DNA from 2 places in the Pantoea sp. At-9b genome. Region 2 is predicted to be linked to the other one. Evidence: predicted binding sites of a transcription regulator. Region 2 holds the regulator's gene; the other holds the start of a gene.

Region 1 (16,618 bases), 1.1 Mb from region 2:
CACGTCATGCAGCATCTGTACCGTATGGTGGCCGAGGGATTCCAGGCTCACCAGCAGCGGCAAATGTTGCTGGCCAAATTTCTCCAGTGCGGTGCGACTGATTTTTTCCGCCACGTCCCCAATACGTTCCAGCTCAGAGATGGTCTTGATGATCGCCATCACCAGACGTAAATCGCTGGCGGTAGGCTGGCGTTTGGCGATGATGCGCACGCAGGCCTCATCAATCTCCACTTCCATCATGTTGACCTTCTGGTCGCCGTCGATGACACGCTGCGCCAGCTCGCCATCCTGGTTGTGCATCGCGGTAATGGCGTCGGTGAGCTGCTGCTCCACCATGCCACCCATGATCATCACCTGAGTGCGAATGTGTTCCAGCTCAGCGTTGAACTGACCGGAGATATGTTTGTTCAGATTTAAATTATCCATGTGCGTCTCCGTCAAATCAGCCGTAACGACCGGTAATGTAGTCTTCTGTCTGCTTCTGCGCTGGCTTGGTAAACAGCGTATCGGTATCACTGAATTCAATCAGCTCACCCAGATACATAAAGGCGGTATGATCGGAACAGCGCGCCGCCTGTTGCATGTTGTGGGTCACAATCACCACGGTGTAATCCTGCTTCAGCTCGGTGATCAACTCTTCGATACGGCCAGTCGAGATGGGGTCCAGCGCCGAGCAGGGCTCATCCAGCAACAGCACTTCCGGGCGAATCGCAATGCCGCGAGCGATGCACAAACGCTGCTGCTGACCGCCGGAGAGACTGTAACCACTCTGATGCAGCTTGTCTTTGGTTTCATTCCACAGCGCCGCTTTACTCAGCGCCCACTGCACACGCTCATCCATATCAGCACGTGACAGCTTTTCAAACAGACGGACACCGAACGCGATGTTGTCGTAAATCGACATCGGGAACGGCGTAGGTTTCTGGAACACCATGCCCACACGGGCACGCAGCAGGGCGATATCCTGGTTTGACGCCAGAATATTGTCCCCATCCAACAGAATTTCACCTTCCGCACGCTGCTCAGGATAGAGTGAATACATTTTGTTGAAGGTACGCAGCAGGGTCGATTTACCGCAGCCGGATGGCCCGATAAATGCGGTGACCTGGTTTTTTGCGATGTCCAGATTGATGTTTTTCAGCGCATGGAATTTCCCGTAATGGAAGTTCAGATTGCGCACCTGAATTTTGCCGGCAGAAGAAGTTGCCATACTCATTGCTCGTCTCTCATGTACCGCGCCGCCACAGCCGCGCCGGGAAATTAGTGTTTGCTCTTAGCGAAAATCACGCGTGCCAGGATATTCAGCAGCAATACGCACAGAGTGATGATCAGCACACCCGCCCACGCCAGGCTCTGCCATTCCGCAAACGGACTCATGGCAAATTTAAAGATGGTAACCGGCAGGTTAGCGATCGGCTGCATCATGTCGGTGCTCCAGAACTGGTTCGACAGCGCAGTAAACAGCAGCGGTGCCGTTTCACCGGCAATACGCGCAATCGCCAGCAGCACACCGGTAATAATGCCGGAGACTGAGGCCTTCAGGGTGATCGCTGAAATCATCTTCCATTTCGGCGTCCCCAGCGCATAAGCCGCTTCACGCATGCTATCGGGCACCAGACGCAGCATATTCTCAGTGGTGCGGATCACGATAGGAATCTGCAACAACGCCAGTGCCACCACACCTGCCCAACCGGAGAAGTGTTGCATCTGCGCCACCACAATGGTGTAAACGAACAGCCCCACCACAATTGACGGTGCCGACAGCAGGATATCGTTGATAAAACGGATCACTTCCGCCAGCCAATGTTTGCGGCCATATTCGGCAAGGTAAATCCCCGCCATGATACCCAGCGGCGTACCAAAGAAGGTTGACCAGAAAATCAGCAGACCACTGCCCGCCAGGGCGTTGGCTAAACCACCGCCTGCCGTATTGGGTGGCGGGGTGGATTCGGTAAACAGCGACCAGGAGAGGCCATCAATACCGCGCGTAATGGTGGTTAACAGGATCCAGACCAGCCAGAACAGGCCAAACGCCATCGTCAGCAACGACATGGTCAGGGCGATTTTATTTTTGGTGCTGCGCCATGCCTGCATTTTGCGGCGTGAGGCTTCCAGTTCGGCGCGCGCCTGCAATTCAATCGTTGTCATGAACGGGCTCCTTCACTCTTCGCCAAACGCAGGATCATCAGTTTGGAGATCGCCAGCACGATAAAGGTGATCACAAACAGAATCAGCCCCAGCTCCATCAACGCTGCCACATGGACGCCGGATTCTGCCTCAGCAAATTCATTCGCCAGTGCCGAGGTGATGCTGTTACCTGGCATAAACAGCGATGCGCTGTCGAGCTGGTAGGTGTTACCGATGATAAAGGTCACCGCCATGGTTTCACCCAAGGCACGACCCAGACCGAGCATTACGCCGCCGATCACACCGTTTTTGGTGAAGGGCAACACGATGCGCCAGATCACTTCCCAGGTGGTACAGCCAATGCCGTAGGCCGACTCTTTCATCATCACCGGGGTCTGTTCGAACACATCACGCATCACCGATGCGATGTACGGGATGATCATGATGGCCAGGATAACGCCCGCCGCCAGGATGCCGATACCAAAAGCCGGGCCAGAGAACAGCGCACCCACAATCGGGATATTCGACATGATGTCGCCAACCGGCGTCTGAAAATATTCGGCAAACAGCGGCGCGAAGATAAACAGGCCCCACATGCCATATACGATGCTGGGGATCGCTGCCAGCAGCTCGATCGCGGTGCCAAGCGGGCGACGCAACCAACCGGGAGCCAGTTCGGTCAGGAACAGAGCGATACCGAAGCTCACCGGGACGGCGATGATCAACGCAATCAGCGAGGTCACGACAGTGCCGTAAATCGGCACCAGCGCACCAAATTGTTCGTTAGGCGCATCCCAGGTTTTGGTCCACAGGAACGAGAAACCAAATTTCTGGATGCTGGGCCAGGAGGAGAAAATCAGGGAGACGATGATGCCACCCAGCAGCAATAACACAATCAGCGCAGCCAGTTTTACCAGCGCGCCGAAGATCATGTCACCTTGTTTGCCAGGGGCTTTAAACGTCGGCTTAGTGGCAGCCATAGAAGTCTCTGTTCTCAGGAGAAGTCAGGGCGGCAGTGATGCCGCCCATTGGGTGGCCAGCGTATTCGCCAGCCAGGTCATTCACTTACTTGTACAGCGCTTTGCCGGAAGTATCTTTGATGTTGGCTTTCCAGGCGTCGCGAATCTGTGACGTTACGCTATCTGGCAGCGCAGCATAATCCAGGCTGGTCGCTGTTTTACCGCCATTTTTGTACGCCCAGTCGAAGAACTTCAGCACTTCGCTACCTTTCTCAGCATTCGCCTGATCTTTGTAGACCAGAATGAAGGTGGTAGAGGTGATCGGCCATGCATCGTTGCCTTTCTGGAAGGTCAGGTCCTGGGCAAAAGATTCGCTCCAGTTCGCGCCTTTCGCCGCGTTAGCAAAGCTGGCTTCGCTCGGCGCGACAGATTTACCGTCTGCATCGTGCAGTTTGGTGTAGGTCAGGTTGTTCTGCTTAGCATACGCATACTCAACGTAGCCAATTGAACCCGGCAGACGCTGGACAAATGCTGCCACGCCGTCGTTACCTTTACCGCCCAGACCGGTCGGCCAGTTTACGGTGTTGCCTTTACCAATTTTGCTGTTCCACTCTTCGTTCACCTTAGACAGGTAGCTGGTGAAGACGAAAGAAGTACCGGAACCGTCAGCGCGGCGTACCACGTTGATGTTGGTGTCTGGCAGTTTAACGCCCGGGTTCAGCTTAGTGATCGCCGGATCGTTCCACTTTTTGATGTTGCCCAGGTAAATGTCACCAACGGTTTTACCGTCGAGGGTCAGCTGACCAGACTTCACGCCAGGGATGTTAACCGCCAGTACCACACCACCGATCACGGTCGGGAACTGGAACAGGCCATTTTTTTGCAGATCTTCATCTTTCATCGGCGCATCTGACGCACCGAAATCGACGGTTTTGGCGATGATTTGCTTCACGCCGCCCGAAGAACCAATACCCTGATAGTTTACTTTGCTACCGGTGGCTTGCTGGTATTCTGCTGCCCACTTGGCATAAACCGGTGCCGGGAATGTCCCGCCTGCGCCAGTCAGATCGGTTGCTGCAAAAGCAGAGACCGCGCTTACTGCGAAGGTGGCGGCGAGGATTCGGGCTACGGTGCTACGCATCAGTGTCATGTTCCCTCCAGGGGAGTTAAAAAAATCAGGCTCTATGCCATTTTAGTAAGAGTCATTGATTGCTGCTGGAGGGAAAATAGGACAGTTTGATGACAGTCAAATGTACGAAATATGACAGTTTTATGACATCGTTTAAAAATGAAGCGGGGCCATTGCAGCCCCGCCTTTCTTACTGATTATTCAACAGTAACTGATTTCGCCAGATTACGCGGTTGATCGACATCGGTGCCTTTAATCAACGCCACGTGATAGGAAAGAAGTTGCAGCGGCACGGTATAGAAGATAGGCGCGATCACGTCTTCCACATGCGGCAGGGAGATAATCTTCATACCATCACTGTCACTAAATCCAGCATCCTGATCGGCAAACACATACAGCAAACCGCCGCGTGCACGCACCTCTTCAATGTTGGATTTCAGCTTCTCCAGCAATTCGTTATTGGGCGCGACCACGATAACCGGCATATCGGCATCAATCAGCGCCAGCGGGCCATGTTTCAGCTCACCCGCCGCATAGGCTTCAGCGTGGATATAGGAGATCTCCTTCAGCTTCAGCGCCCCTTCCATCGCAATCGGATACTGATCGCCACGGCCAAGGAACAACGCATGATGCTTGTCAGAGAAACCTTCAGCCAAGTTTTCGATCACTTTATCCTGCGCCAGCATCTGCTCAATACGGCTCGGCAGCGCCTGTAAGGCATGCACAATCTCGTGTTCCGTGTCGGCAGACATGCCGTGCAGACGGCCCAGTTTTGCCACCAGCATCAGTAACACCGTGAGCTGCGTGGTAAAGGCTTTGGTGGAGGCCACGCCGATCTCGGTGCCCGCTTTGGTCATCAGCGACAAATCAGATTCGCGTACCAGTGATGAACCGGCGACGTTACAGATGGCCAGTGAGCCGAGGTAACCCAGTTCTTTCGACAGACGCAGCGCCGCCAGCGTATCGGCGGTTTCACCGGACTGTGACAGAGTGATCAGCAGGCTATTTTTACGCACCGCCGATTTGCGGTAGCGAAATTCAGAGGCAATTTCGACATCGCAGGGAATGTTGGCCAGCGACTCGAACCAGTAGCGCGATACCATGCCGGAGTTGTATGAGGTGCCGCAGGCGATAATCTGGATATGCTCAACCTTGCTCAACAAGGTTTCCGCCTGTGGACCAAGCTCGCTAAGATCCACCTCACCGTGGCTGAAACGACCGGTTAAGGTGTTTTTGATCGCCATCGGCTGTTCATAAATCTCTTTCTGCATGTAGTGACGATAAATACCTTTGTCACCGGCATCGTACTGGACGTTAGATTCAATCTCGGCGCGATTTACCGGCGTACCACTACGATCGACAATGGTCACTTCGCGGCGGGTAATCTCGGCGATATCGCCCTCTTCCAAATAGATGAAGCGACGTGTCACCGGCAGCAGTGCCAGCTGGTCGGAGGCAATAAAGTTTTCGCCGACGCCACGACCGACCACCAACGGGCTGCCGGAACGGGCGGCCACCAGCAGTGAGGGATCGCGGCTGTCCATGATCACCATGCCATAGGCACCACGCAGTTGCGGGATTACGCGCAGCACCACTTCACGCAGCGAACCCCCTTGCTTCTGTTCCCAGTGCACCAGATGAGCCACCACTTCGGTGTCTGTTTCTGACGCGAACGTGTAGCCACGCTCAATCAGCTGTGCGCGCAACGGCTCATGGTTCTCAATGATGCCGTTATGCACAATGATGATGTGCTCAGAGATATGCGGATGCGCATTGGCTTCTGAGGGTTCACCGTGGGTAGCCCAACGGGTATGCGCGATACCAGTGCCACCAATCAACGGCTGCTGTTCCGCCGCTTCTGCCAGTTTTTGCACTTTGCCGAGGCGGCGCAGACGCGTCACATGGCCCTGACGATCAACGACGGCCAAACCCGCCGAATCGTAACCGCGATACTCAAGACGACGCAGACCTTCCAGCAGAATCTCTGCAATGTCGCGCTGTGCTACTGCACCAACAATTCCACACATAATAGTTTCCTGACTTCATGGCTTTCGGCCATTGCGTTGTCATCTGACCTGATATCCGGCAGTGCCGGTTCCCCGAGCCTTGTAGAGAGTGGGGATGTAGTTATAGTTACTGCTAACAGGCCGATCTTTGTCGGCCCTTAAAAATTACTTTTTCTTTTCCGGGCGCAGCCAGCCTGCTTTCTGGTTCTGTTCTTTACGGTTGTAGACCAGAACGGCGGCGGGAACGTCTTTCATTACCGTGGTGCCTGCGGCGATAGTTGCGCCACTGGCGACAGTGACCGGGGCCACCAGCTGAGTATCGGAACCGACAAACACGTTGTCACCAATGATGGTTTTGGATTTGTTCGCCCCATCGTAATTACAGGTGATGGTGCCCGCGCCGATATTCACATCGTCACCAATCTCAGCGTCGCCAAGATACGAGAGGTGACCGGCTTTAGATCCCTTACCGAGGGTGGCTTTTTTCATTTCCACAAAGTTGCCAACGTGCGCCTTCTCCCCCAGTTCACTGCCGGGGCGCAGACGAGCAAAGGGGCCAACGGTGCAGGCCGCAGCCAGACTGGCATCTTCGATCACCGAATACGCGCTGATTTCACAATCGTCAGCGATCACGCTGTTTTTGATGATGCAACCCGCCGCGATTTTCACCCGATCGCCCAAGGTAACGTTGCCTTCGATAATGACATTGGTATCGATTTCCACATCGCGGCCATGTTTCAGCGTGCCACGCAGATCGAAACGTGCCGGATCACGCAGCATCACACCTGCCAGCAACAGTTTCTCGGCCTGTTCCGCCTGGTACGCGCGCTCCAGCGCAGCCAGTTGCAGGCGGTTGTTGACACCATCGGTTTCACTGATACGTGCCGGATGCACTGCCTGAACCAGACGCCCTTCCTGATGAGCCATGGCAATAATGTCAGTAATGTAGAACTCGCCCTGCGCGTTGTTATTGTTCAACTGCGACAGCCAGCGTTTGAGATCGCCGCCATTGGCAATCAGGATGCCGGTGTTGATTTCCTGAATCTTCAGCTGCTCTGGCGTCGCATCTTTTTGTTCCACGATACCGGTGATGGTGTCATTTTCACGCACGATGCGGCCATAGCCGGTCGGATTATCCAGCACCACGGTAAGCAGGCCGATGCCGCCAGCCGGTTTGGCCGCGCGCAGGCGTTGTAACGTCTCCAGCGAGATCAACGGCACATCGCCGTATAACATCACAATGTCTTCGTCATCTGCAAAATAAGGCGCGGCCTGCTGCATCGCATGCCCAGTACCAAGCTGTTGCGCCTGTAGCACCCAATTCAGGGTGTTGCCGGAAAGCAGAGCTTTGAGTTGATCGCCGCCGTGGCCGTAAACCAGATGGATTTGCTGTGCACCCAGCCCGGTGGCGGCGTCAATCACATGCTGAACCATGGGTTTTCCAGCCAGGGTGTGCAGAACTTTGGGGAGATCCGAATACATACGGGTGCCCTTGCCAGCAGCAAGAATCACCACACTCATCGCACTAGTAGACATAACTATCCTGCTCAGTTTTAGCTTTCGAAAGTTTAAGGTTTACCTCTGAGATTACTACATTTTTCTCGGATCGAAATTAGAGGATGATGAAAGGCAGTGCGCAATAAATTGCACCGCTACGCCAGGTGCAAAATATCGCGACGCCGTAGCGACGCGATTTATCGCGTTGTTTTTATTTTTTCCGGAACAGCAGGCAAAAAAAATGCCAGCCCAATGGGCTGGCACTTCGTGACGCATAAAGCCTGATTACATCGCTTTTTTGGTCAGCTCGATAACACGCAGTTTCGCGATAGCTTTCGCCAGTTCGGCAGAAGCCTGAGCATAGTCCACGTCGCCGTGGCTGCTGCTCATGTGTTCTTCTGCTTTACGTTTCGCTTCCAGCGCGCGCGCCTCGTCCAGGTCTTCACCACGAATCGCGGTGTCGGCCAGAACGGTGGTGCTGCCCGGCTGTACTTCCAGCACGCCGCCAGAGAGGTAGATATACTCCTCTTCGCCGTGCTGTTTAACGATGCGAATCATACCAGGCTTAATGGCAGTCAGGAGCGGGGCGTGACCAGGGTAAATCCCCAGCTCACCTTCGCTACCTGACACCTGGATTTTCTGCACCAGGCCGGAGAACATTTGTTGCTCCGCGCTGACAACATCCAGGTGATAAGTCATAGCCATATCATTCCTCCCGGGAAACCGTTATTACAGTTTCTTCGCTTTTTCCACGGCTTCGTCGATCGCGCCAACCATGTAGAAAGCCTGCTCTGGCAGATGGTCGAATTCGCCTTCCATGATGCCTTTGAAGCCACGGATGGTGTCTTTCAGCGTTACGTACTTACCTGGAGAACCGGTGAAGACTTCAGCAACGAAGAACGGCTGAGACAGGAAGCGCTGAATCTTACGCGCACGTGCCACCAGCAGTTTGTCGTCTTCAGACAGCTCGTCCATACCGAGGATGGCGATGATGTCTTTCAGTTCCTGGTAACGCTGCAGCAGAGACTGCACGCCACGCGCAACATCATAGTGCTCCTGACCCACGATCAGCGGGTCCAGCTGACGGCTGGTGGAATCCAGCGGGTCAACGGCCGGGTAGATACCCAGAGAGGCGATCTGACGGCTCAGAGTAACAGTTGAGTCCAGGTGGGCGAAGGTGGTCGCCGGAGACGGGTCAGTCAAGTCATCCGCAGGGACGTAAACGGCCTGTACGGAGGTGATTGAACCGGTCTTAGTTGAGGTAATACGTTCCTGCAACACACCCATCTCTTCTGCCAGCGTCGGCTGATAACCTACCGCTGAAGGCATACGACCCAGCAGTGCAGATACTTCTGTACCGGCCAGGGTGTAACGATAGATGTTGTCGATGAACAGCAGAACGTCACGACCTTCATCACGGAATTTTTCCGCCATGGTCAGGCCGGTCAGTGCTACGCGCAGACGGTTACCCGGCGGCTCGTTCATCTGGCCATACACCAGCGCTACTTTGTCGATAACGTTGGAGTCAGTCATTTCGTGGTAGAAGTCGTTACCCTCACGAGTACGCTCACCCACACCGGCAAATACCGAGTAACCTGAGTGCTCAGCCGCGATGTTACGGATCAGCTCCATCATGTTTACGGTTTTACCTACACCCGCACCACCGAACAGACCGACTTTACCGCCCTTCGCGAACGGACACATCAGGTCGATAACCTTGATGCCGGTTTCCAGCAGCTCCTGCGAGTTAGACTGATCTTCATAAGAAGGTGCTGCGCGGTGAATAGAGGAAACCTCTGGTACGCTGCCATCTTCTTCTTTCAGGTCGCCTTTCATGTCGATCGGCTCACCCAGCACGTTCATGATACGGCCGAGGGTTGCTTTACCAACCGGTACCTGGATCGGTTTTTTCAGGTCGGCTACTTCCAGACCGCGCTTCAGGCCGTCAGAAGTACCCATGGCGATGGTACGCACCACGCCACCACCCAGCTGCTGCTGAACTTCCAGCACCAGACGAGCATCACCATTCTTAACCTCAAGAGCGCTGTACACTTGCGGTACGGCATCCTGAGGGAATTCGACGTCAACTACGGCGCCGATAATCTGGACAATCTTTCCAGCTGCCATCTTGAATCCTCTACCTAATTCCAAACCTGGTTAAACCGCGGAGGCTCCCGAGACGATCTCGGTAAGTTCCTGGGTGATGCTGGCCTGACGAGCTTTGTTGTAAACCAACTGCAGCTCTTTGATCAGATTTCCGCCGTTATCGGTTGCGGCTTTCATCGCTACCATACGTGCGGCCTGCTCACTGGCCAGGTTTTCCACCACACCCTGATAAACCTGCGATTCGACATAACGACGCAGCAGGGTATCCAGCAGCGCCTTCGGATCGGGTTCGTACAGGTAATCCCAGGTCTTCGCCTTCATCTCTTCTTCACCTTCCGCTGGCGGTAACGGCAGCAGTTGGGTAATGGTCGGAGTCTGAGACATGGTGTTATTAAATTTGTTGCTGACGACATACAGCTTGTCGATGCGGCCTTCATCATAAGCCTGCAACATCACTTTTACCGGACCGATCAGTTCAGACAGTGAAGGCTTATCACCCATGCCTGTGACCTGTGCCACGATGTTGCCACCCACAGAGCCGAAGAAACCAAGCCCTTTTGAGCCGATAATCGCCAGATCGCTCTGTACGCCTTTATCGGTCCAGGCTTTCATTTCTGCCAGCACTTTTTTGAACAGGTTAATGTTCAAACCACCACAAAGCCCGCGGTCAGTCGAAACGACCAGGTAGCCGACGCGCTTAACGTCGCGCTCATCCAGGTAAGGGTGCTTGTATTCCAGATTGCCTAACGCAAGGTGACCAATCACTTTGCGCATGGTATCTGCATACGGACGGCTGGCCGCCATGCGTTCCTGCGTTTTACGCATCTTGGAGGCGGCGACCATTTCCATCGCTTTGGTGATCTTCTGCGTGTTTTTCACGCTTCCGATCTTGGTACGTATCTCTTTTGCGCCGGCCATTAGCTTCTCCTCAAAGCCTTGCGGCCTGCCTTTTCAGACAAGCCGCCAGACATTACCAGGACTGGGTTGCTTTAAACGTTTCGAGGAGGCCTTTCAGCTTCTCTTCGATTTCGTTGTTGTAGTTACCCGCCTGATTGATTTCAGCCATCAGCTCGGCGTGGTCGCGGTCAGCAAACGCCAGCAGCGCTGCTTCGAAGCTACCAATTTTTGCCAGCTCGACATCGTTCAGGAAGCCGCGCTCAGCAGCAAACAGCACCAGACCCTGCTGCGCAACGGACATCGGCGCATACTGTTTCTGTTTCAGCAGCTCGGTCACTTTCTGACCGTGGCTCAGCTGTTTACGGGTCGCGTCATCCAGATCGGATGCGAACTGAGAGAACGCAGCCAGTTCACGATACTGTGCCAGTGCGGTACGGATACCACCAGACAGTTTCTTGATGATCTTGGTCTGAGCAGCACCACCCACACGGGATACGGAGATACCCGGGTTAACTGCCGGACGAATACCGGAGTTGAACAGGTTAGATTCCAGGAAGATCTGACCATCGGTGATTGAAATCACGTTGGTCGGAACGAACGCAGAAACGTCACCCGCCTGAGTTTCGATAATCGGCAGTGCAGTCAGTGAGCCGGTCTTACCTTTCACTTCACCGTTGGTGAAACGCTCAACGTAGTCAGCGGTTACGCGTGATGCACGCTCCAGCAGACGCGAGTGGAGGTAGAACACGTCGCCAGGGAACGCTTCACGACCCGGCGGACGACGCAGCAGCAGAGAAATCTGACGGTAAGCAACAGCCTGCTTGGACAGGTCATCGTACACGATCAGTGCATCTTCACCGCGGTCACGGAAGTACTCACCCATTGCGCAACCGGCATACGGTGCCAGGTATTGCAGTGCAGCAGATTCAGAAGCCGAAGCAACAACCACGATGGTGTTAGCCAGCGCGCCGTGTTCTTCCAGCTTACGTACCACGTTAGAGATGGTAGAGGCTTTCTGACCGATCGCGACGTACACGCATTTGATGCCTGAGTCACGCTGGTTGATGATGGCGTCGATCGCCATCGCGGTTTTACCGGTCTGACGGTCACCGATGATCAGCTCACGCTGGCCACGGCCGATTGGAATCATCGCATCGACAGATTTGTAACCGGTTTGAACCGGCTCATCAACAGACTGACGGTCGATAACGCCCGGTGCAATCACTTCAACCGGCGAGAAGCCGTCGTTGTCGATTGCGCCTTTACCATCGATCGGAGCACCCAGGGTGTTAACAACACGACCCAGCAGGCCACGACCAACCGGCACTTCCAGAATACGGCCAGTACACTTAACCTTCATGCCTTCGGCGAGGTCAGCGTAAGGACCCATCACCACTGCACCTACAGAGTCACGCTCGAGGTTCAGGGCGATAGCGTAACGGTTGCCCGGCAGGGCAATCATTTCACCCTGCATCACATCGGCCAGGCCGTGTACGCGGATGATACCGTCACTTACAGAAACAATAGTACCTTCATTGTGAGCTTCGCTCACGACATTGAACTGAGCAATGCGCTGCTTGATCAGTTCGCTGATTTCGGTGGAATTCAGTTGCATATGCTCCAGTCCCCTTAAGACTGCAAGACGTCTGCCAGACGCTCAAGACGGCCGCGCACGCTGCCATCAATCACCAGATCACCCGCACGGATGACCACGCCTGCCATTACAGACTTATCAATTTTGCAATTCAGCTTAACTTTGCGTGACAGACGTTTTTCCATCGCGGCGCTGATTTTGGTCAGCTGGCTGTCACTCAGCGTACTGGCAGAAATCACATCAACTTCGGCCGTCGCTTCGTGCGCGTCACGCAGTTGAATGAACTGTTCCAGTACAGCCGGAAGCGCTGTCAAACGTCCGTTTTCCGCCATCACCTTAATCAGGTTCTGGGCGTATTCATCCAGTTGATCACCACAGACTGCGATGAAAGAAGCAGATAAAGCTTCCGGTGCTAATGCACCAGCAAGGAGATCTGCCATCTGTTCGTTGCCAGCCACTTCTGCGGCAAACGCCAGCATATTTTGCCAGCGTTCAATACTTTGATGCTCAACAGCAAAGTCAAAAGCTGCTTTGGCGTAGGGGCGAGCTACAGTAATCAGTTCAGACATCAGCCCCTCCCTCCTTACAGTTCAGCGACCAGTTTATCAACGATGTCGCTGTTAGCAGCTTCATCCACGGAACGTTCGATGATCTTCTCGGCGCCAGCTAATGCCAGCAACGCGACTTGCTTACGCAGCTCTTCACGGGCACGTGAACGCTCGGCTTCGATTTCTGCCTGCGCTTGCGCCACGATGCGGTTACGTTCAGTTTCGGCTTCAGTTTTCGCTTCGTCCAGAATCTGTGCACGGCGTTTGTTCGCCTGCTCGATAATGACCTGGGCTTCTTCTTTGGCTTTTTTCAGCTGGTCGGTCGCATTGGCCTGCGCGAGATCCAAATCTTTCTTCGCGCGCTCAGCAGAAGCAAGGCCGTCAGCAATTTCTTTCTGACGCTTTTCGATGGCAGCCATAATCGGCGGCCATACGTACTTCATGCAGAACGCGACAAACAGGATGAACGCGATGGCCTGGCCGAGGATTGTTGCATTAATGTTCACAGCACAATGCCTCTTATTAAGTTAACTTGCTCTGCCGTTATCAATGATAAGCGGCAGAATCCGTTTCTCACCACACCGTGTGCCGTGAGAAACAAGGCTACAGGCTTTAGGCGACAGCAAACATCACGTAGAGACCCAGACCAACAGCGATCATCGGGATAGCATCCACCAGACCCATTACAACAAAGAACTGCGTGCGCAGCAGAGGAATCAGATCCGGCTGACGCGCTGCGCCTTCCAGGAATTTACCTCCGAGGATGCCGATACCGATCGCAGCACCGATTGCCGCCAGGCCCATCATCACAGCGGCAGCCATGTACAGCAGATCCATATTCAGGTTTTCCATGACAGTCTCCAGTTTGTTTCAGTTAAAAGCTAAGTAGTTGAGATAAAAAATCAATGTTCTTCAGATGCCATCGACAGATAGACGATCGTGAGGACCATGAAAATGAAAGCCTGCAGCGAAATAATCAGGATGTGGAAAATGGCCCACGGCACATTTAACACCCACTGCGACCACCACGGCAGCAGACCGGCAATCAGGATAAAGATCAGCTCACCCGCATACATGTTGCCGAACAGTCGCAGACCGAGTGAAACCGGTTTGGACAGCAGGCTAACACCTTCAAGAATCAGGTTGATGGGGATGAAGATCGGGTGATTAAAAGGCTGCAGCGTCAGCTCTTTGGCGAAGCCACCTACACCTTTCATTTTGATGCTGTAGAACAGAATCAAAATAAATACGCCCAACGCCATAGACAGCGTGATGTTCACGTCCGCAGACGGCACGACGCGCAGCGCCGGCAGGCCTAAATAGTGCTCACCGATAAACGGCAGCAGGTCGATAGGCAGCAGATCCATGAAGTTCATCAGGAAGACCCAGACGAAAATCGTCAGAGCCAGCGGGGCGATAAGTTTGCTTTTACCGTGGTACATGTCGCGCACGTTGTTATCAACGAAACCGACAACCAGTTCGATAGCCGCTTGTAATTTCCCTGGCACACCGCTGGTGGCGCTTTTTGCCACTTTACGGAACAACACCAGGAAGATCAGTCCCAGCACCAGAGAGAAAAACATGGAATCGATATTTAATACCCAGAACGTCGCGGGAGCGTCGTGCGGATTCACTAACTCGAAAGTACGCAGGTCCAGCTGAAGGTTATTCAGGTGGTGACCTATGTATTCTTGCGGAGTAGAGATTTCTCCTGCAGCCATGATGCCTCTTACCCTTTGTTGTTAATTACAGCCGGTGCGACGATCTGCACCACCAGCACCGATAACCAGGTGATTGCGAGAGGCCAGAAGACCGCTCCAAACACACCCAACGCCACAATGAGAAAAATAATGGTGGCGAACACCTTTAACACTTCACCGAAGGCAAAGCTCCAGGCTACACGCCCTTTGGCCGGTGTTTGCCCCTGCAGGCGCCAGGCTAAAAACATAAACAACACATTCGGCAGCCAGGCCGCCACTCCACCAGCGATGGCGGAGGCACCCCAGATGACATCTTTCAGGCTAAACAACGCACCGATTACGACAAAAGTCACCAGCTGAATAAGCAGCACGGTTCGGGCCAATTTCACACTGTAAAGAGACACTGACATGGTGCTGAACTCTCCTGCCCCAAACGGGGTATGTCGCGTGTCGTATAAGACTGCCTTTACTCATTTGAGTCAAGCAGCAAAAGCCGTGCAAATTATACGGGCCGCACCTGCGATTTCAATCGCTAAGTAGCGAAAAGGTGAACAATTATTTAAATTTCTTTCCGGAGGGCTATTTTTCAAAAGATTCGCATCCAGCAGAGATGGATTCAGCAGGTGAAATTGCGCCTGCGACTTGCTTTTAAAGCGTGCTTTAGATCACATTATAAGCATGTGGGCATGATGCGATTTTGTTTTGAACAAAGAAATATCGATTTCAATGCAGGTGCAAATCTATACTTTTCAAAAAGATAAAAATATATTCTGGTCACATCGGCTGGATTAACGATAAAAACACTCTATTGACATCTCCCGGCGCAATAAAAACGTAAAACTGATATTACGCACGCCGATTTATTGCAGAGTTATATTTTCCGACGTGACTATCCTTTTCCGTAAATACACCCAGAGAAGTGATCTAACTGATAATAAAATGTGAATTAAACGTTAAATGTAACAGAGCTTTTCGGATAATTTCTAACGGGAATGTTAACTTGCTTCCCCTGCCCTGCTGAATAAATCTCTTTATCGTCTGGTGTTCGATTGCTGATTTTTTATCCAACCGGTTGAGTAACTCAAATGGTATAGATTGGTGTTAATCCATACCATTTAAGGGGCTATTGACGGGCGATGACCACCAGGTGACGCTCACCGTCCAGTTCCGGGACGTGCAACGGATAAACCTGCTGCACGACAAAACCAGCCGGTAAGGTGGTTATTTCATCATCCGGACGCACCCCTTTCAGGGCATAAAAGTGTCCTTGTGCCGCAGGCAGATGATGGCACCAGTTCACCATATCCTCAAGTGATGCGAAAGCACGGCTGATCACCCCATCAAACGGCGGCTCGGCCGGGAACTCTTCAACACGGCTCTGCACTGGCGTAACGTTAGTAAGCCCTAACTCATGCTGAACCTGGCGCAGGAAACGCACACGCTTACCCAGGCTGTCGAGCAGCGTAAAGTGAGACTGCGGACGCACAATCGCCAACGGAATGCCCGGTAATCCCGGTCCGGTGCCGACATCAATAAAGCGCTCACCCTGTAAATGCGGCTCCACCACAATGCTGTCGAGAATATGGCGCACCAGCATCTGCTGCGGATCGCGCACTGATGTCAGGTTATAGGCCTTATTCCATTTATGCAGCAACTCAACATAGCCAACCAGCTGTTGTTTTTGTTGATCGGAGAGGGAAATGTTTGCCGCTTTCAGCAGCGCGGAGAGTTTGTTAATCACGACGAGAATTCCATTAACGGGGGCGAGCAGGCCCGCCCCGTGGTAAATCAGGCGCTTTTACGCAGCAGACCCTGTTTTTTCAGGTAAATCAGCAAAATGGAGATCGCAGCTGGCGTAATGCCAGAGATGCGGGATGCCTGGCCGATCGAGCTGGGTTTGTGATCATTGAGCTTCGCAATCACTTCATTCGACAGACCGCTCACCTGACGGTAATCAAGATCGACGGGCAGCAAGGTGTTTTCATTGCGCTGCTGGCGATCAATCTCTTCCTGCTGGCGGGCAATGTAACCTTCGTATTTTACCTGGATTTCAAC
Region 2 (16,618 bases):
TTTGTGCCTGCTGCCAGGCCTGTAATTGCTGCGCCAGTTCCTGTTCACCTGCCTGTAGCGCGGCCTGATGCGCCTGGCGCTCGGCCTGCACCTGGCGATCGCCGAACAGTTGCTGGCGACGCTGGTGTTGTTCGGCGTTTTGCAGCTGTAGCGCGCTGAGCGTTTGTTGCAGTGCATCCAGCCGTTGCTGTTCACGCGCAAGATTCTGCTGCTGGTTATGGCGTTCGCTGTCGGCTTTCGCCAGCTGCGGTTGCAGGTTGGTGAGTAACCGCTCACTCTCTTGCCATTTCTGCCAGCGCAGTTGTAGCGTGTTTAGCCAGCTTTCACGCGCCTCACGGGCGGGCAGGGTAAGCTGATGTTGTGCCAGTTGCTGTGCCAACTGCTGACTTAATTGCTGCCACGCCGCGTATTCCGTTTCACTGCGCTGGCGGAGATCGTCCAACGCCTGCTGTACGCTGCTAATCTGCTGCTGCGCCAGTTGCTGCTGTTGCAGATGCTCCAGCCATGCTTGTAGCTGGTTCTCCTGCTGATCCTGCTGTTGTTGCCAGCGGATAACATCGTCCTGCTGCTCCACTGCGAAGGTGAGCGCCAGCTCACCGGTCAACTGTTGCCATTGCTCAGTCAGCGTAGTGAGTTGTTGCCCGATATCCTTGAGCTCCTGCTGCAACGCCTGCTGTTGCAGCAATGACAGGCGCTGCTGTTCACCTTTAGCCGTGCCGGATTCTTTGAGCTGAGCAACACGGGTTTGCAGTGCCGCAAGACGCTGTTGATTCTCGCCAGGTTCCAGTTGGCGATATTGCTCAATGGCCGGATGCTGACAGGAACCACACAACGGGCAAGGGTGATTGGGCTGCAAGCGGGCGCGTTCATCGGCCAGTTGAGCGATAGTACGCTCCTGGTCACAGATGGTCTGCACATCAAGCATCGCCTGATTCTCGCGCTTCCACTCCTCGCGCAGCGCCTGTAAAACCTGTTCTTCCGCCTGATACTGCTGAGTTAACGCATGCAGTTTCTGCTGGCGTTGCTGCTGCTGTGGTTGGAGTGCGTGCCACTGCGCGGCCAACAGGGTCAGCTGTTGGCGCGATGCACGCTGTGCCTGATGTTGTGCCAACGCCTCCCGCACCTGACTGATATCCCGCGTCTCCTGCTCTGCCAGCGGCTGCGCTGCCTGCTGACGGGCGGTGAGGGCGTGCTGGAGCTGGTCAAGCTGCTGTTGTTGCTGCTGTTGCTGGTGGCGCAACTGGGCAACGGTTTGCTCACGCTCATCCAGCCGGGTAATGTCGGACTGCCAGCGTGTCAGGTGCTCACCCCAACTGGCGACGCTGGCCTCACGGCTGCGCCATTGCTGCTGCTCATCCCACAGCTGTTGTAAGCGTTCACTCTCCTGTTGTTGCTGATTGAGCGCAGTACGGCTTTGCTGCACCACCTGCTGTTGGGCGGTTACCTCGCGCTGCTGATCGCTGAGCTGGTGTTGCAGGGCAGTGAGTTGCTGATCGAGTGGGATGACCTGCTCCGTCAGCAGCGTTTCCAGTTGCTGCTGTGCGTGCTGTGCCTGTTCACGCGCCTGTTGCGCTGCCTGATAACGGGTTTCGCCCTGTTGTTGCGCGGCGATCGCCTGCTGCTGTTGCGCCTGCACCTGTTGGTACTGCTGCGTCAGGGCGATGTTTTCCTGTTGCAACTGGGTGCGCTGTTGCAGTTTAGCGCGCAATTTTTCTGCGGGTTCGGCGCGGGCCAGCCGTTGGCGCTCGGGGTCGGCTTGTTGCCAGGCGTTTTCCGCCGCCTGCAATGCCTGTTGTGCTTGTTGTTGCTCCTCAGCCAGTTGATGTGACTGACTCAGCCACTGCTGCTGCTGTTGGGCGGTAGTCAGCTGCTGATTCAGCGTGGTTTCGGCAGCATTGAGTTGCTCCAGTTGGCTGGTCAGTGCTGTCCGATGCGCCTCATCCAGCAGCGACATGCCCCCGGCGCGGGCGCGTAGCGTATCGAGTTCGGCGCGAGCGTTTTTGTAGCGCTCAAAAATCTGCATCGAGATTTGGCCGTAAATTTCGGTGCCGGTCAGTTCTTCCAGCAATTCGGCGCGCTCGCCCGGTTTGGCATTCAGAAAGGCAGCAAATTGCCCCTGTGACAGCATCATCGAACGCGTAAAGCGGGCGAAATCGAGACCGGATAAGGTTTCGATCAACTTCAGTTTGTCGCCCACTTTATCGGCGACGATTTGGTTATCGGCACAGCGCGCCAGCTCGACGCGCGGTGCCTGTAATTTTCCATCGGCCTGACCACGGGCGCGGTTCTGGCTCCAGAAGGCGCGCCATGCCTCGCCTTTGATCTCAAACTCCACTTCCGCCAGACATTCGGCGGTATCGCGGGTGATCAGTTCGTTCTGGGATTGCGACAGCACGCCAAGGCGTGGCGTCTGGTGATACAGCGCCAGGCAAATAGCATCGAGCAGGGTGGTTTTTCCGGCACCGGTTGCGCCGGTGATGGCAAACAGGCCGTTACTGGCAAAGGGTTCGCGGCGGAAATCGATAAACCATTCCCCACGCAGGGCGTTGAGGTTTTTAAAGCGCAGCGTCAGGATTTTCATGCAGCAGGGTTCTCCAGCGCGGCAAGGGTGGTACGAAACAGCTCGGTGAGCCGGGCCGCCTGTTCGTCATCCAGATCGTCTTCCTGCGCCAGGCGACGCGCAAACACCTCCTCAACCTGCAATTCGCTCAGGGTTTCGTTATCCAGTCGTGCCAGGCTGCGGCTGCGTTGCTCACGGCTACGGCGTACCAGCAGTACCTCGACCGGTAAATTTTCCGTCAGTTGCTCCACGCGGCGCTGCAAATCGCTGAGATGTTCCTGGGTGGTGATTTCAATATCCAGCCACGCTGGCAGCGATGCGGCGTTATCTTGGAACGCGGCCAGTTGTTGTTCGATAGCAGCCAGCGAGCCTTTCAGCATCTGCATTGGCTGGAACAGCGGGATCGTCAGCGGCGTCACCGCATCCAGACCGGTGCTGAAATCGAGCAGAAACACGCTTTTATCACGGCCCAGTTCATCAAAGCTGAGCGGGATGGGCGAACCGCTGTAGCGAATATGGTCGCTGTCAGCAATGCGCTGCGCACGGTGAATATGGCCAAGGGCGATATAGTCGGCGGCGGGAAACGCCTGCGCCGGGAAGGCGTCGAGCGTACCGATGTAGATATCACGCACCGAGTCGCTTTTGGTGACGCCGACAGTGGTGAGATGGCCCGTGGCGATAATCGGCAGTTGGCCTCCGAGTGCCGCGCGTTGCGCCTCGGCGGCGGCAAAGCAGTGCTGATAATGCTGTTCGATGGCTTCCAGCAACGACTGTTGTTTCTCCCGACCGGACTGTCCAGCCTGGCTGCGCAGAATATCGCGCGGACGCAGGTAAGGAATGGCGCACAGCAGCGCGCCTGGCGTACCGTCGCGCTGTTTCAGGGTCAACACCTGTTGCTCGCCTTGTGGCGTCGCGCTGGTGATCACCTGAGTATTGAGGCAGGCGAGCAACTCGCGAGATTCATTTAATGTCGCCACCGAATCATGGTTGCCGGCCAGCACAATCAACTGGCACTGGCTGGCCTGTAACGCCACCACAAAGCGGTTGAACATTTCACGGGCATAGCTGGGTGGCGAGCCGGTGTCGAACAGGTCACCGGCGATAATCAGCGCATCCACCTGATGTTGTTCAATTTGCTGACGCAGCCAGTCGAGAAACGCCTGATGTTCAGCTGCGCGACTTTTGCTGTAAAAGAACTGGCCCAGATGCCAGTCCGCCGTATGAATGATGCGCATGGATGCTCCCTGCCGGTTGACGCGATGGGCAATTATAACGGCTTCATCGCGAAAGAAAAAAATTCGCCGCATGGCTGTCACATTTCTGTTTTTTAACTAAATATTCAGGGGTGCGTTTTTCATAAAAGTGTCATAAAACTGACGCATAATGACGCCGCAAATCCCAGTGACAGCCGTCATATCAGCAGGAGTAATAATGGCTAAGCGCATTTTGGTTGTGGAAGACGAAGCTCCCATCCGTGAAATGTTATGTTTCGTGCTGGAACAGAACGATTACCAGCCGATTGAGGCGGAAGACTATGACAGCGCAGTGGGGAAGCTGATCGAACCCTGGCCTGATTTGATTTTGCTGGACTGGATGTTACCTGGTGGCAGCGGTATCCAGTTTATTAAGCATCTGAAACGTGAAGCCATGACGCGTGATATTCCCGTGATGATGTTGACTGCACGCGGCGAAGAAGAAGATCGTGTTCGCGGTCTCGAAGTGGGCGCGGATGATTACATTACCAAACCTTTCTCACCGAAAGAGTTGATGGCGCGTATCAAAGCGGTGATGCGCCGTATTTCACCGATGGCGGTGGAAGAGGTGATTGAGATGCAGGGGCTGAGCCTCGACCCGTCGTCGCATCGCGTGATGTCAGAAACCACGCCGCTGGAGATGGGGCCGACGGAGTACAAGTTACTGCACTTCTTTATGACCCACCCGGAACGCGTTTACAGCCGTGAACAGCTGTTGAACCACGTCTGGGGCACCAATGTGTATGTCGAAGATCGCACCGTCGATGTGCATATCCGTCGTTTACGTAAAGCGCTGGAGGTCTCCGGCCACGATCGCATGGTACAAACCGTGCGCGGAACAGGGTATCGTTTCTCTGCCCGCTACTGAACGGAGTCTTTACCGTGCTGGAACGACTCTCCTGGAAGAGATTATTGACCGAACTGGTGCTGGTCTGTCTACCGGCACTGATTCTCGGTCTGGTATTTGGCTATCTCCCCTGGCTGCTGTTGATCACCGTGCTGGGGTTATTGTTGTGGCATTTCCGTAACCTGATGCGCTTGTCCCACTGGTTGTGGGTAGACCGTTCCATGACGCCACCCGGCGGACGTGCCAGCTGGGAGCCGCTGTTTTACGGGCTGTATCAAATGCAGCTGCGTAATCGCCGCCGCCGCCGCGAACTGGGCAATCTGATCAAACGCTTCCGTAGTGGTGCGGAATCGCTGCCGGATGCGGTGGTGCTCACCACCGAAGAGGGCATCATTTTCTGGTGTAACGGTCTGGCGCAGCAGCATCTTGGCCTGCGCTGGCCGGAAGACAATGGGCAGAACATCCTCAACCTGCTGCGTTACCCTGAATTCTCCCGCTACATTCGCCAACGCGATTTCAACAAACCGCTGACGCTGGTGTTGAATAATCAACACCATATGGAGTTCCGCGTGATGCCTTACAGCGAAGGGCAGTGGCTGATGGTGGCACGTGATGTGACGCAAATGCACCAGCTGGAAGGGGCGCGCCGCAACTTCTTTGCTAACGTCAGTCATGAGCTGCGTACTCCGCTGACGGTGTTGCAGGGCTATCTGGAGATGATGAACGACTCGGTGATGAATGAACGTTCACGCAGCAAAGCGTTACAGACCATGACGGAGCAAACGCGCCGTATGGACAGCCTGGTGAAACAGCTGCTGACGCTGTCGCGCATTGAAGCGGCTCCGGCCCTCGACATGAAAGAGACGGTAGACGTGCCCACCATGCTGTTGCTGTTGCAGCGTGAAGCGGAAACCCTCAGTCAGGGGCGTCATGAAATCCATTTCCATACCGATCCGCATCTCAAAGTGCTGGGCAATGATGAGCAGTTGCGCAGTGCCATCTCGAACCTGGTGTATAACGCCGTCAACCATACGCCGGAAGGCACAAGGATTGATATCAGCTGGCTGCGTAATAAGCAGGGGGCCGAGTTTAAGGTGTGCGATAACGGGCCGGGGATTAGCCCTGAACATCTGCCACGGCTGACCGAACGTTTCTACCGGGTGGATAAAGCACGTTCGCGCGCCACCGGTGGCAGCGGTCTCGGGTTGGCGATTGTTAAGCATGCGCTTGGGCATCACAACGCACGCCTTGATATCACCAGCGTGCCGCATCAGGAGACCTGCTTCAGCTTTATCCTGCCGCCACGGTTGATTGTCGCCAGCCAGATACGGGAGAATGTGGCGCAATAAGCGTTCTGCTGTCGCTCAGTCAAAGCACATTCGGTAGCGGCGTGATTTATCGCGCGCCCTTCAGTTAGAACATCAAAAACTGCGCGATAAATCGCTCAAAAACCTGCGCGATAAATCGCGCCGCTACGCGGAATCCCTGCATGAAATCGTTGCTGCTGTTCATTTTGCTGTCGTTCTCTGTGCTGGCGCAGGGGCAACAAACCATGCTGGCGGGCAATCTGAGCAGTGTCGGTTCTGATACGCTGGGGTATCTGATGACCTTGTGGGGTGAGGATTTCAGCCGTCAGTCACCGGGCGTGAACGTGCAGGTGCAGGCGGCGGGATCGTCAACCGCGCCTACCGCGCTGGCTGCCGGGGCAGCCCAGCTTGGCCCGATGAGCCGCCCGATGCAGGTGGATGAGCGCCAGTTGTTTATTGCCCGCTATGGCTATCCGCCGTTGGCGGTACCAGTGGCGATGGATGCGCTGGTGGTGGTGGTCAATCAGGACAATCCACTGACGCAAATTGCGCCACAGCAACTGGATGCGCTGTTTTCAGTGACGCGCCTGTGTGGTGCGCATCAGGTGCCGCAGCGCTGGGGCGATGTCGGCCTGACCGATCCGCACTGGGCCACGCGCAGTATCCAACGTTACGGACGTAACTCCGCGTCCGGCACCTGGGGGTTCTTTAAGCAGCAGGTGCTGTGCAAGGGCGACTTCCGTGCCGATGTGGCGGAGTTCCCCGGTTCGGCGGCGGTGGTGCAGGCGGTAGCGGCCACGCCCAACAGCATTGGTTACGCCAGTTTCGGCTTTCATCTCAGTGGGGTGAAGACGCTGCCGGTGGTTACCCACAATGGCGAAAGCGTGATGCCGGATGCGGAATCCATTCGTAGCGGCCGTTATCCGTGGTCGCGTCCGCTTTATCTCTACATCAACAAAGCGCCTGGCAAACCGTTGCCGCCGCTGGTCTCGGCATTTTTGCATCAGGTGTTGTCGCCTCAGGGGCAGCGTCGGGTCAGTGAGGCGGGTTATCTGCCGCTGTCTGACAGCCAGATGGCGCAGGCGCGCGCCGCCATTGAGGAAAATTGAAGAACGTGCATCGCAACATGAATTTTCTTCATGTCACCTGAATTTTCTTCGTTTGCCCAAAACCGTTCAGCATGTCACTCTCCTTAGCCATATAGCCATCCAGATGGCTAAAAATAACCAGGTGAAATTATTACCTGACGCAACCATGCGTTTACGGCTTTAGCCAGGAGTGATCATGCAACGAGTAACCGCCCCGTTCCGTGCCGATACCGTCGGCAGTTTTCTGCGTCCCGCTGCGATTAAGCAGGCGCGTGAGCAGTTTGCTAAAGGTGAAATTGATGCTGCCGCGCTGCGTCAGGTCGAAGATGAGGCCATTCGTCATGTGGTGGAGCAACAACGTGCCAACGGCTTGCACGTGGTCACCGATGGTGAATTTCGTCGCGCCTGGTGGCATTTCGACTTCTTTGATGGCCTGATCGGCGTTGAGCGTTATGAAGCGGATCAGGGTATTCAGTTCAATGGCGTGCAGACCAAAGCACGTGGCGTGAAAGTGACCGGCAAAGTGGCGTTCAACCCGAACCACCCGATGCTGGAGCATTTCCGCTTCCTGCAAAGCATCGCCGGCGACGCGGTGCCGAAGATGACCATTCCCAGCCCGAGCGTGTTGCATTTCCGTGGCGGCCGCAAAGTGATTGATGCCACCGTGTACCCGGATCTGAAAGCGTATTTCGCCGATCTGGCACAGACCTGGAAAGATGCCATCCAGGCGTTTTACGCGGCAGGCTGCCGTTACCTGCAACTGGACGATACCGTTTGGGCCTATCTGTGTTCTGCCGATCAGCAGCAGCAGATCCGCGAACGTGGTGAAGATCCACAGGAACTGGCGCGTATCTACGCTCAGGTGCTGAATACCGCGCTGGAAGGTAAACCGGCGGATCTGACCGTCGGTCTGCACGTGTGTCGCGGTAACTTTCGCTCCACCTGGATCTCAGAAGGCGGCTACGAGCCGGTGGCTGAGGTCCTGTTTGGCGGCGTGAATATTGATGCCTTCTTCCTCGAATATGACAACGAGCGTTCCGGTGGTTTTGAGCCATTGCGCTTTATTAAGCCGGGCCATCAGCAGGTGGTGCTGGGCCTGATCACCACCAAAACCGGTGAGCTGGAAGATCCGGCTCAGGTGAAAGCGCGTTTGCAGGAAGCGGCGCAGTTCGTCAGCCTCGATCAGATTTGCCTCAGCCCGCAGTGCGGCTTTGCTTCAACCGAAGAGGGCAACAGCCTGAGTGAAGATCAGCAGTGGCAGAAAATCCGGCTGGTGGTCGACATCGCCAATCAGGTGTGGTGATGCTGTAAAGTTGTGCAAACAGGCGCGTAAATCGCGCCTTTTGTGCATCTGAAAGCCACGTGATGCGCGGATATCTCCTGCGCTGTGGAAAGTTTAAGCAAATCATCTGATGTGTTTTCGACCTTATCTATATTGATTCACTGCTTTTTATCTGTTTAGTGCTATATCCTTCTGGTTTTCCGATCCCGTATTGCCTTTCTCCGCTATAAACGTTTTACTACGCGCCGTTGTCGATTCTTCCCTCTGTGAACAGAAGAAAAGCAGTTTAAATCACCTGCGCTTTAACCCTACGACGAGCATAACGCACTGGCGTTGCCGTATAAGTCGTTGTTTTGGCGCGGTCAGGGAGCAACACAAACTCAACTTTCACCGCAACATCAGCTACAGGCAGTACAGAAGTTTATGACATATCGTTTAACCCCGAAGGATATACTTGCGCTGGGCTTTATGACGTTTGCCCTGTTTGTTGGCGCAGGAAACATCATTTTCCCGCCGATGGTGGGTATTCAGTCTGGCGAACACGTCTGGGTGGCCGCCATTGGCTTCCTGATCACTGCCGTGGGTCTGCCGGTGATGACCGTTATCGCGCTGGCGCGTGTTGGCGGCGGCATCGATGCCCTCAGCTCGCCGATTGGTAAAGCAGCCGGTTTGCTGCTGGCGACCGTGTGTTACCTCGCCGTTGGCCCGCTGTTCGCTACGCCGCGTACCGCGACGGTATCATTTGAAGTGGGGATCGCCCCGCTGACCGGTGATGGCGCGCTGCCGCTGTTTATCTACAGCCTGATCTACTTCTCGCTGGTGATCGTGATTTCCCTCTATCCGGGCAAATTGCTGGATACCGTGGGCCACTTCCTGGCTCCGCTGAAAATTGTTGCCCTGACAGTGCTGGGTGTCGCCGCGCTGCTGTGGCCAGCCGGTGGCTTGTCGCCGGCAACGGCAGATTATCAGCGTGCCGCCTTCTCCAGCGGGTTTGTTAACGGCTATCTGACCATGGATACGCTGGGTGCGCTGGTGTTCGGTATCGTTATCGTCAACGCGGCGCGTTCGCGCGGTGTGGAAGATTCCGGCCTGCTGACCCGTTACACCATGCTGGCCGGTATCATTGCCGGTGTGGGTCTGACGCTGGTTTACCTGTGCCTGTTCAAACTGGGTTCAGACAGTGGCGCGATTGTTGATCAGAACGCCAACGGTGCGGCAATTCTGCATGCTTATGTGCAGCAAACTTTCGGTGGTATGGGCAGCTTCTTCCTTGCGGCACTGATCTTTGTCGCCTGTATGGTGACGGCCGTTGGCCTGACCTGCGCCTGTGCAGAATTTTTTGCGCAATACCTGCCGTTGTCGTATAAAGCCCTGGTCTTTATCCTCGGTCTGTTCTCGATGGTGGTGTCAAACCTTGGTCTGAGCCATCTGATTCAGATTTCCATTCCGGTGCTGACGGCAATTTATCCGCCTTGCATCGTGCTGGTGGTGTTGAGTTTCACCCTGAACTGGTGGAACAAGAGCAGCCGCATTATCGCCCCGGCGATGCTGGTGAGCCTGCTGTTCGGTATTGTTGACGCCATCAAAACGACCAGCTTTAAAGACGCGCTGCCGCTGTTCAGTCAGCACCTGCCGCTGGCCGATCAGGGACTCTCCTGGTTGCCGCCGTCGCTGGTGATGCTGCTGATTGCCGCGGTGGTGGATCGCGTGAAAGGGCGCGAACAAGTCGCCGTTCACCAGTAAGCGACATTGCTGTTAATTTCGACCACGGGCCTGCCCGTGGTTTTTTCATTTGCAAGGTACTGTTGTTATGCAAGAAACCAATAAGCTCAAACGTGGACTGAGCACGCGCCACATTCGTTTTATGGCACTGGGTTCGGCGATTGGCACCGGGTTGTTTTATGGCTCGGCGGATGCCATCAAAATGGCCGGTCCCAGTGTGCTGCTGGCGTACATCATTGGCGGGGCGGTGGCGTATATCATCATGCGTGCGCTGGGCGAAATGTCGGTTAACAACCCGCAGGCCAGCTCTTTTTCACGTTATGCGCAGGATTATCTTGGCCCGTTGGCAGGTTATATCACCGGCTGGACTTACTGCTTTGAAATTCTGATCGTCGCCATCGCTGATGTGACCGCGTTTGGTATCTACATGGGCGTCTGGTTCCCCGAGGTGCCGCACTGGATTTGGGTGCTGAGTGTGGTGCTGATTATCGGTGCCATCAACCTGATGAGCGTGAAGGTGTTTGGTGAGGTGGAGTTCTGGTTCTCCTTCTTTAAAGTTGCCACCATCATCATCATGATCATCGCCGGTTTCGGCATGATTTTCTGGGGTATCGGCAATGGCGGTCAGCCAACCGGTATCCATAACCTGTGGACCAATGGCGGATTCTTTGCGCATGGCGTGGTCGGCATGTTGCTCTCCTTGCAGATGGTGATGTTTGCTTACGGTGGGATCGAGATTATCGGTATCACTGCCGGTGAAGCGAAAGACCCGAGTCAATCTATCCCGCGTGCGATTAATTCCGTACCGTGGCGCATCCTGGTGTTCTACGTCGGTACGTTGTTTGTGATTATGTCGATCTACCCGTGGAACCAGGTGGGTACCGCAGGCAGTCCCTTTGTCCTGACCTTCCAGCATCTCGGTATTGCCGCAGCCGCTTCGATCCTCAACTTCGTGGTGCTGACGGCCTCTTTGTCAGCCATCAACAGCGACGTATTTGGGGTGGGCCGTATGCTGCACGGTATGGCGCAGCAGGGCCATGCACCGAAGATGTTTATGAAGGTGTCGGAGCGCGGTATTCCGTGGGTGACGGTGTTGGTGATGATGGTGGCGATGTTGGTCGCGGTATACCTCAACTACCTGATGCCGGAAAAAGTGTTCCTGGTGATTGCCTCGCTGGCAACCTTCGCCACGGTGTGGGTGTGGATCATGATTTTGCTGTCGCAGATCGCCTTCCGCCGCAAAATTGGTCGGCAGGAAGCCGGGAAGCTGCAATTTGCGCTGCCGGGTGGCAGTGCCACGGCATGGGTGGGGGTGTTGTTCCTGGCCTTTATCATCGCCTTGATCGGTTACTTCCCGGATACGCGCGTGTCGCTGTACGTTGGATTGGCGTGGATTGTATTGCTGCTGCTGGCCTGGCCGCTGGTGAAGCGTAACAAGTAACGGTCACAAATGTTTGTAGCGGCGCGATTTATCGCGCTGTTGTTTTTTTGTCCCCTGAGGGCATTGCGCGATAAATTGCGCCGCTACAATAACTTGCGAATAATCACCAGTTCTTACCTAACGCTATCTCGCCACCATAAGGGCTAAGGTGGTTGTTGTCGTAATACAGTGGCAAGCCACCATTGGCAAACATGCAACCATTGTCATTACAAAGCTTGTCACGCAGAGACAGCACCCGTACACCTGATGTCTGATAACTCTGCAACAGTTCATCCACGGCGGCTTCCGGGTACTGGAACAATTTGGTGCGTGCCGTCGGTAACGGTGGCGTATCCCAGCGCCCCAGCCAGTCACTCAATTCGCGGCGAATCGGGATGTTGCGATTGTTGCTGTACCGCAACGGATCGATATCCAGCGACGGGGCGTCTTCAATGATGGTGACTTTTTTCCCCGCCTTCCGCAGCTCGGCAATCACGTTATCCATACCGAATTTCAACGCCTCCAGATTGCTTTTATCTGGATGCGCCAGCTCGCGAAAGCCAGCCTTGGGCAGGATACTCATGCCAGAGGCCCAGTAGGCACTGATCACCACTTCATCAATTTTGTCACTCAGCACCATTTTCAGTACCTCGCGATTAAAATCGACGCATTGTTGCGCATGGGTTGGTACCTGATTGACCACCCGCGTCACGCCAATCAGGAACGGGCATGAGGCTTTAGTCAGCTGGAATAAAGGTTTGTGTTGGCGCAAGGCATAGGCGGCCACCGTGGCGCGTAACGCCGCAGCGTGGCTGTCACCGATTAACGCGATACCGGGCTGGTCCGTAGCCGGATGGCATTGCGCATCAAGCGACGGGAAATTCGCGCCGTAATCCAGCAGGCAGGGATTGCGCTGTGCCGAAATCTTCCAGGATTCGCCGTTGACCACCAGCTCACTGACGCGAGATTTCATCCCGCCGGTCTGCCAAAGCACCACCATGGCACCGGCAGCCAACAGCGACGAGGCGCAGTAAACCGGGATCACCAGGCGAGTGCCACGTTGCGGATGGCGAAAAGGTTGTTCAACAAAGCGCCATGACAGCCAGGCAATCAGCAAGGCAAGGGCGCTGATCATCAGGCCCTGCCACGCGGTTAACGGATGATCGCTGAAGATGCGCGCCAGACTGAGTAGCGGCCAGTGCCACAAATACCAGGAGTAGGAGACGGTGCCGATAAAGCGCATCACGCGGTTTTCCAGCAGCAGCCGGTTCAGGCGGCCACGCGCACCGATCATCAGACAACCGGCTGCCACCGGCAGGATCGCCAGCCAGCCTGGAAAGTCATCATCGCGGGTCAGGAGCATGGCGCTGGCGATAATCAACAGCCAGCCCAGCAGATTACACAGGTTGGCGGCGCGTCCTTCCAGCGGCTGTGGTTGCCACAGCGCCAGCAGCACACCCGCCCCCAGTTCCCACGCGCGGGTTGGCAGCAGGTAGAAGGCATGGGTGCTGTCCCTCGGGGTCAGCCACAGGCAGGCGACCAGCGAGGCGATGCTGATGACGAAAATCACGCCAGCCATCGAACGCTTAAAGCGCGCGGCCAGCAGCAAGATAAACGGCAACACCACGTAGAACTGTTCTTCAATCCCGAGGGACCAGGTCATCAGCAGCGGATTTAAATCGGCATCGCTACTGAAGTAGTCGCCGCTTTTCATCAGCAGCATATTGGGCACGGAGATAAACACCGCAACGCTGTATTTTGCCAGTTGGCTGAATTCGAGGGGGGACAGCAGGATATAGCCGAGCAGCAACAGAATCGCCATCATGAAAAACAGGGCAGGCGCGATACGACGAATACGGCGTAAATAGAATTGATAAAAGGAGAAGCGCCCTGCGGCGATTTCCCGGCTAATAATGCCACCGATTAAAAAGCCGGAAATAACAAAAAAGAGATCAACACCGATAAAGCCACCCGGCAGAAAGTTGACACCGGAATGGAACAGCACCACCGACAGAATAGCGACAGCGCGCAAACCATCAATATCCGCGCGATAACGGAAACTATCCGAATTGGTCATAATACCGCCCGTTGATTTTTAATTACCTGATGCAAATGGCGAAAAATAAATCGGCGACTCCTTGTCGCCGAAAAACAAGGGTAAAAAATAATGAATCAAGGGATGATTGACGCTGACAGGTTAACCCGAGGTTAAACGAATCCGAACGCCTGACGGGAAATATAGAAAATCCTCAGAAGTCACTGACGAATAGCTAACGAAATCTTAATGGTTGTATTTTGCTCAGATAAGCCAGAGGCGTAACGGCGCGATTTATCGCGCGTCCGTTAGCTCGCACCAATCCGTGAAAAACCGCGCGATAAATCGCGCCGCTACGGATAATTGACGGGAATAATGGCTTGCTTATCCAGCGCCTGGCGGAAGGTGTCCAGGGTGGATTGATAAGGGCATAAGGTGCCGACTTCCGTCACTCTACAGTTTTTCTCATGCCACTCCTGACGCAGTAACGGATGACGATCATCCACCGGCGTTAAATGTCGCAGGTCATCGAGGCTTTGTGCCTGGAAATAGATACGCACGAAACGTTGCCCGCTTTGTGTGTCGCGCCAACGTTCAAACACCAGGCTACTGCCGGGCGGGATATTGCCGCGGGCATAGCCGGGCAATTGCCAGCTAAAGTCCATCAGGGTACGCACGCGCGCGATATTGGTATCATGCGCCACGAATAGCAACCAGCGGGTATCCGGTGAGGTATTGCCGTCGCGGTTGATGCCTTGTTCCAGCCCTTTTATCACCGCATCCAGCAGGATTGAGCCGCGACGTTGCGCCATGTAAGGCACATCGTTGCTGAGGTCATAGCTGGCGGTCAGAATCGGCAACAAGGCGCTGATCTGCGCGGAAGAGGTGATGTTGCCCCAGGCCAGTTGGCTGAGCGGCAGGTTCTCACTCCAGCCGAGGCGCAACGTTTCGACCATGCTGGCCAGCACGCTCAGCCCCTGCACCCAGCTATGGCCTTTTTTCGTTTCTTTTAACTGCCACGGCTGGGTAAAGGCGGTGCAGTCGCTGGTGGGCGCGCAGACCGCCTGTCTGAGTTGCTGTATCGCCGGTTGGAGCTGCTGTTGCAACGCCGCGATGTCACCGGCTTTAGCGACCAGGGCAGCGTGTTCTTTGGCCGGGTCCAGCTGGGCAAACGGTTCTTTTTCGCTCTGGAACAGGGGATCGCTATCGCCATCTACATGATGAATCGCCACACCACAGCCAGGAAAGGCACCATCAACCAGCGCTTCTGCGGTGGCGCGGGTGCGTTGCAATGGGCTGGCGCGTACATAGATATCCGTGGCAGTCGGGCATCCTCGGGTAAGCAGACCCAGTTGACGATAATGTTCCCCTTCCCAACGACCTTTGTTAACCACAGCAGCGTAGCCATGGCCGGTCAATTCGCCGTCATGGGTGGTCCACTGCGTCCAGGGGCGTTGTGTGGCGGCTTCGATCTCTTTGCGGTTGCCTGGTGTTGGTGGCCGCACGCCGTGGCGGCTGATTTCGACCACTTTTTCCAGTTGATAGTGATCCGCAGCCTGGCTATGAGCCAGCGGTAATAATAAGGCGCAGGCCAGCACCAGGCGGGCTGGCAGAGTAAAGGGCACCGACATCAGCACATCCTTAATCACAGGAGAGAGGAGGAGGGCAGCATCGCTTTCAACTGCGGATAGAGCACGGCATTGGCCAGCAACACCGGGTTGCCGTGTTTCAGTCCGTCATTGTGCAGATAATCGTTGGTGACGCCGCCAGCTTCGCGCATCAGTACGATGCCGGGCAGACCATCCCACGGGTTCATATGCGCTTCGTAATAGCCAATCAACCGACCGGCCGCCGCCCAGGCACTCATCAGCGCGCCCGACCCGGTACGGATAAACATTCCACCTTGTTGCAGCAGCGCGGCGATAAAGGTGGTGAGGGGTTCAGCGGGCTGGCTGTTGGAACTGCTGATACCTAATACGCCCTGATTGAGCTGTTGGGCGCTGTGGGCCTGAATGCGCTTGTCGTTCACCCACGCTCCCTTACCACGGCAGGCATGAAACTGCTCGTGATGATTGGGATCGCACACCACGCCAATCACCGCCTCATCTTCACACACGATAGCCAGCGATACACACCAGTTATGCAGGCCGTTGACGAAACTGCTGGTGCCATCAATCGGGTCCACCACCCAGACAAAACGGGCCCCCTGGGTGTCACCGCCGCTCTCTTCACCCAGCACCGCATCTTCCGGAAAACGCTCGGCAATCATGTATTTAATCAGTTGCTCCACATTACGATCGGCTTCGCTGACCACATCCTGGAGATCCTTCTTATGCTCGACCACCAGTTGATGGCGCTGCTGATACCAGGAGAAGGCGCGGCTGGCAGCGGCGGTGGCGACATCACGGGCAAAGTGGTAACGCGCGTCAAGTTCAGTAAGTGATGCTGATGACATCTTTCCCTCTTATGATTTATACCCTTCAGACTTCAAGCTCCCCTCAGGGGATCGGGTATTGTGACAGGCGAAATGGCTGTGTGATCCAGGTAACGAAAGATAAGAAAGGCTTCATTAAGCCGCAGATGTTTGCGGCTGGCAAGAGGGGAGAGGATTCTGAATGTGTTACAGCTGCTGCGTGCGCGCCAGTTCCATCAGCCGCGGATACAATTGGAAGAATTGTTGCTCCAGTCCGGCATAATTCTCAACGAAATCCTGATATGAATCACGCAACGCAGCGAGGCGGGGACGGCGCTGCGCCATGCCACTCAACACCCGCGCCAGACGGGTCGGTTCGGCGTAATGCTCCAGCCAGCGTTCACGCCACATTATCGCGTTCAGCTCGACAAAACCCGCCGGTGTCCCCGACAACTGCGGCGTAATTTCCCGTTCAGCCGCCGCGGAAAAAGCGGCCAGCGACTGGGCGGGGTGGAATCGATCCCAGTGCCGCGCCAGGAAATGATCCCAGATGACATCTAACGTGATGGGGGCCACGCGCCGGGTTTCGGCACGGAACCACTGACGCGCCTCGCGCACTTCCGGCAAATTATCGGTCAGGCTATCAAGCCGTCGATGCAGCAAAATGCCGTCGGCAATCGGGGTTGACCAT

Evidence for each region. The regulator PhoB, encoded in region 2, activates phosphate uptake and scavenging genes when phosphate is short. The targets are predictions, from matches to a motif close to CTGTCATAAAACTGNCNNAT.
Region 1: a site for PhoB is predicted at 4,346-4,365, ahead of pstS (phosphate ABC transporter substrate-binding protein PstS). Genes of this name have one in related genera too.

The regions. Positions count from the first base shown of each region.
Region 1 is NC_014837.1:4,341,781-4,358,398, reverse strand. Features, by position in the region: gene phoU (phosphate signaling complex protein PhoU) at 1-426, opposite strand, end outside; gene pstB (phosphate ABC transporter ATP-binding protein PstB) at 443-1,216, opposite strand; gene pstA (phosphate ABC transporter permease PstA) at 1,261-2,148, opposite strand; gene pstC (phosphate ABC transporter permease PstC) at 2,145-3,107, opposite strand; gene pstS (phosphate ABC transporter substrate-binding protein PstS) at 3,193-4,236, opposite strand; gene glmS (glutamine--fructose-6-phosphate transaminase (isomerizing)) at 4,413-6,242, opposite strand; gene glmU (bifunctional UDP-N-acetylglucosamine diphosphorylase/glucosamine-1-phosphate N-acetyltransferase GlmU) at 6,387-7,757, opposite strand; gene PAT9B_RS20115 (F0F1 ATP synthase subunit epsilon) at 8,004-8,423, opposite strand; gene atpD (F0F1 ATP synthase subunit beta) at 8,448-9,845, opposite strand; gene atpG (F0F1 ATP synthase subunit gamma) at 9,876-10,742, opposite strand; gene atpA (F0F1 ATP synthase subunit alpha) at 10,795-12,336, opposite strand; gene atpH (F0F1 ATP synthase subunit delta) at 12,351-12,884, opposite strand; gene atpF (F0F1 ATP synthase subunit B) at 12,899-13,369, opposite strand; gene atpE (F0F1 ATP synthase subunit C) at 13,476-13,715, opposite strand; gene atpB (F0F1 ATP synthase subunit A) at 13,766-14,584, opposite strand; gene atpI (F0F1 ATP synthase subunit I) at 14,593-14,973, opposite strand; gene rsmG (16S rRNA (guanine(527)-N(7))-methyltransferase RsmG) at 15,687-16,304, opposite strand; gene mnmG (tRNA uridine-5-carboxymethylaminomethyl(34) synthesis enzyme MnmG) at 16,352-16,618, opposite strand, start outside.
Region 2 is NC_014837.1:1,027,163-1,043,780, forward strand. Features, by position in the region: gene PAT9B_RS04580 (SbcC/MukB-like Walker B domain-containing protein) at 1-2,581, opposite strand, end outside; gene sbcD (exonuclease subunit SbcD) at 2,578-3,795, opposite strand; gene phoB (phosphate response regulator transcription factor PhoB) at 3,992-4,681, shown strand; gene phoR (phosphate regulon sensor histidine kinase PhoR) at 4,696-6,009, shown strand; gene PAT9B_RS04600 (PstS family phosphate ABC transporter substrate-binding protein) at 6,150-7,076, shown strand; gene PAT9B_RS04605 (cobalamin-independent methionine synthase II family protein) at 7,252-8,358, shown strand; gene brnQ (branched-chain amino acid transport system II carrier protein) at 8,761-10,080, shown strand; gene proY (proline-specific permease ProY) at 10,148-11,500, shown strand; gene PAT9B_RS04620 (acyltransferase family protein) at 11,604-13,556, opposite strand; gene PAT9B_RS04625 (histidine-type phosphatase) at 13,868-15,145, opposite strand; gene PAT9B_RS04630 (inositol monophosphatase) at 15,160-15,969, opposite strand; gene PAT9B_RS04635 (ACP phosphodiesterase) at 16,135-16,618, opposite strand, start outside.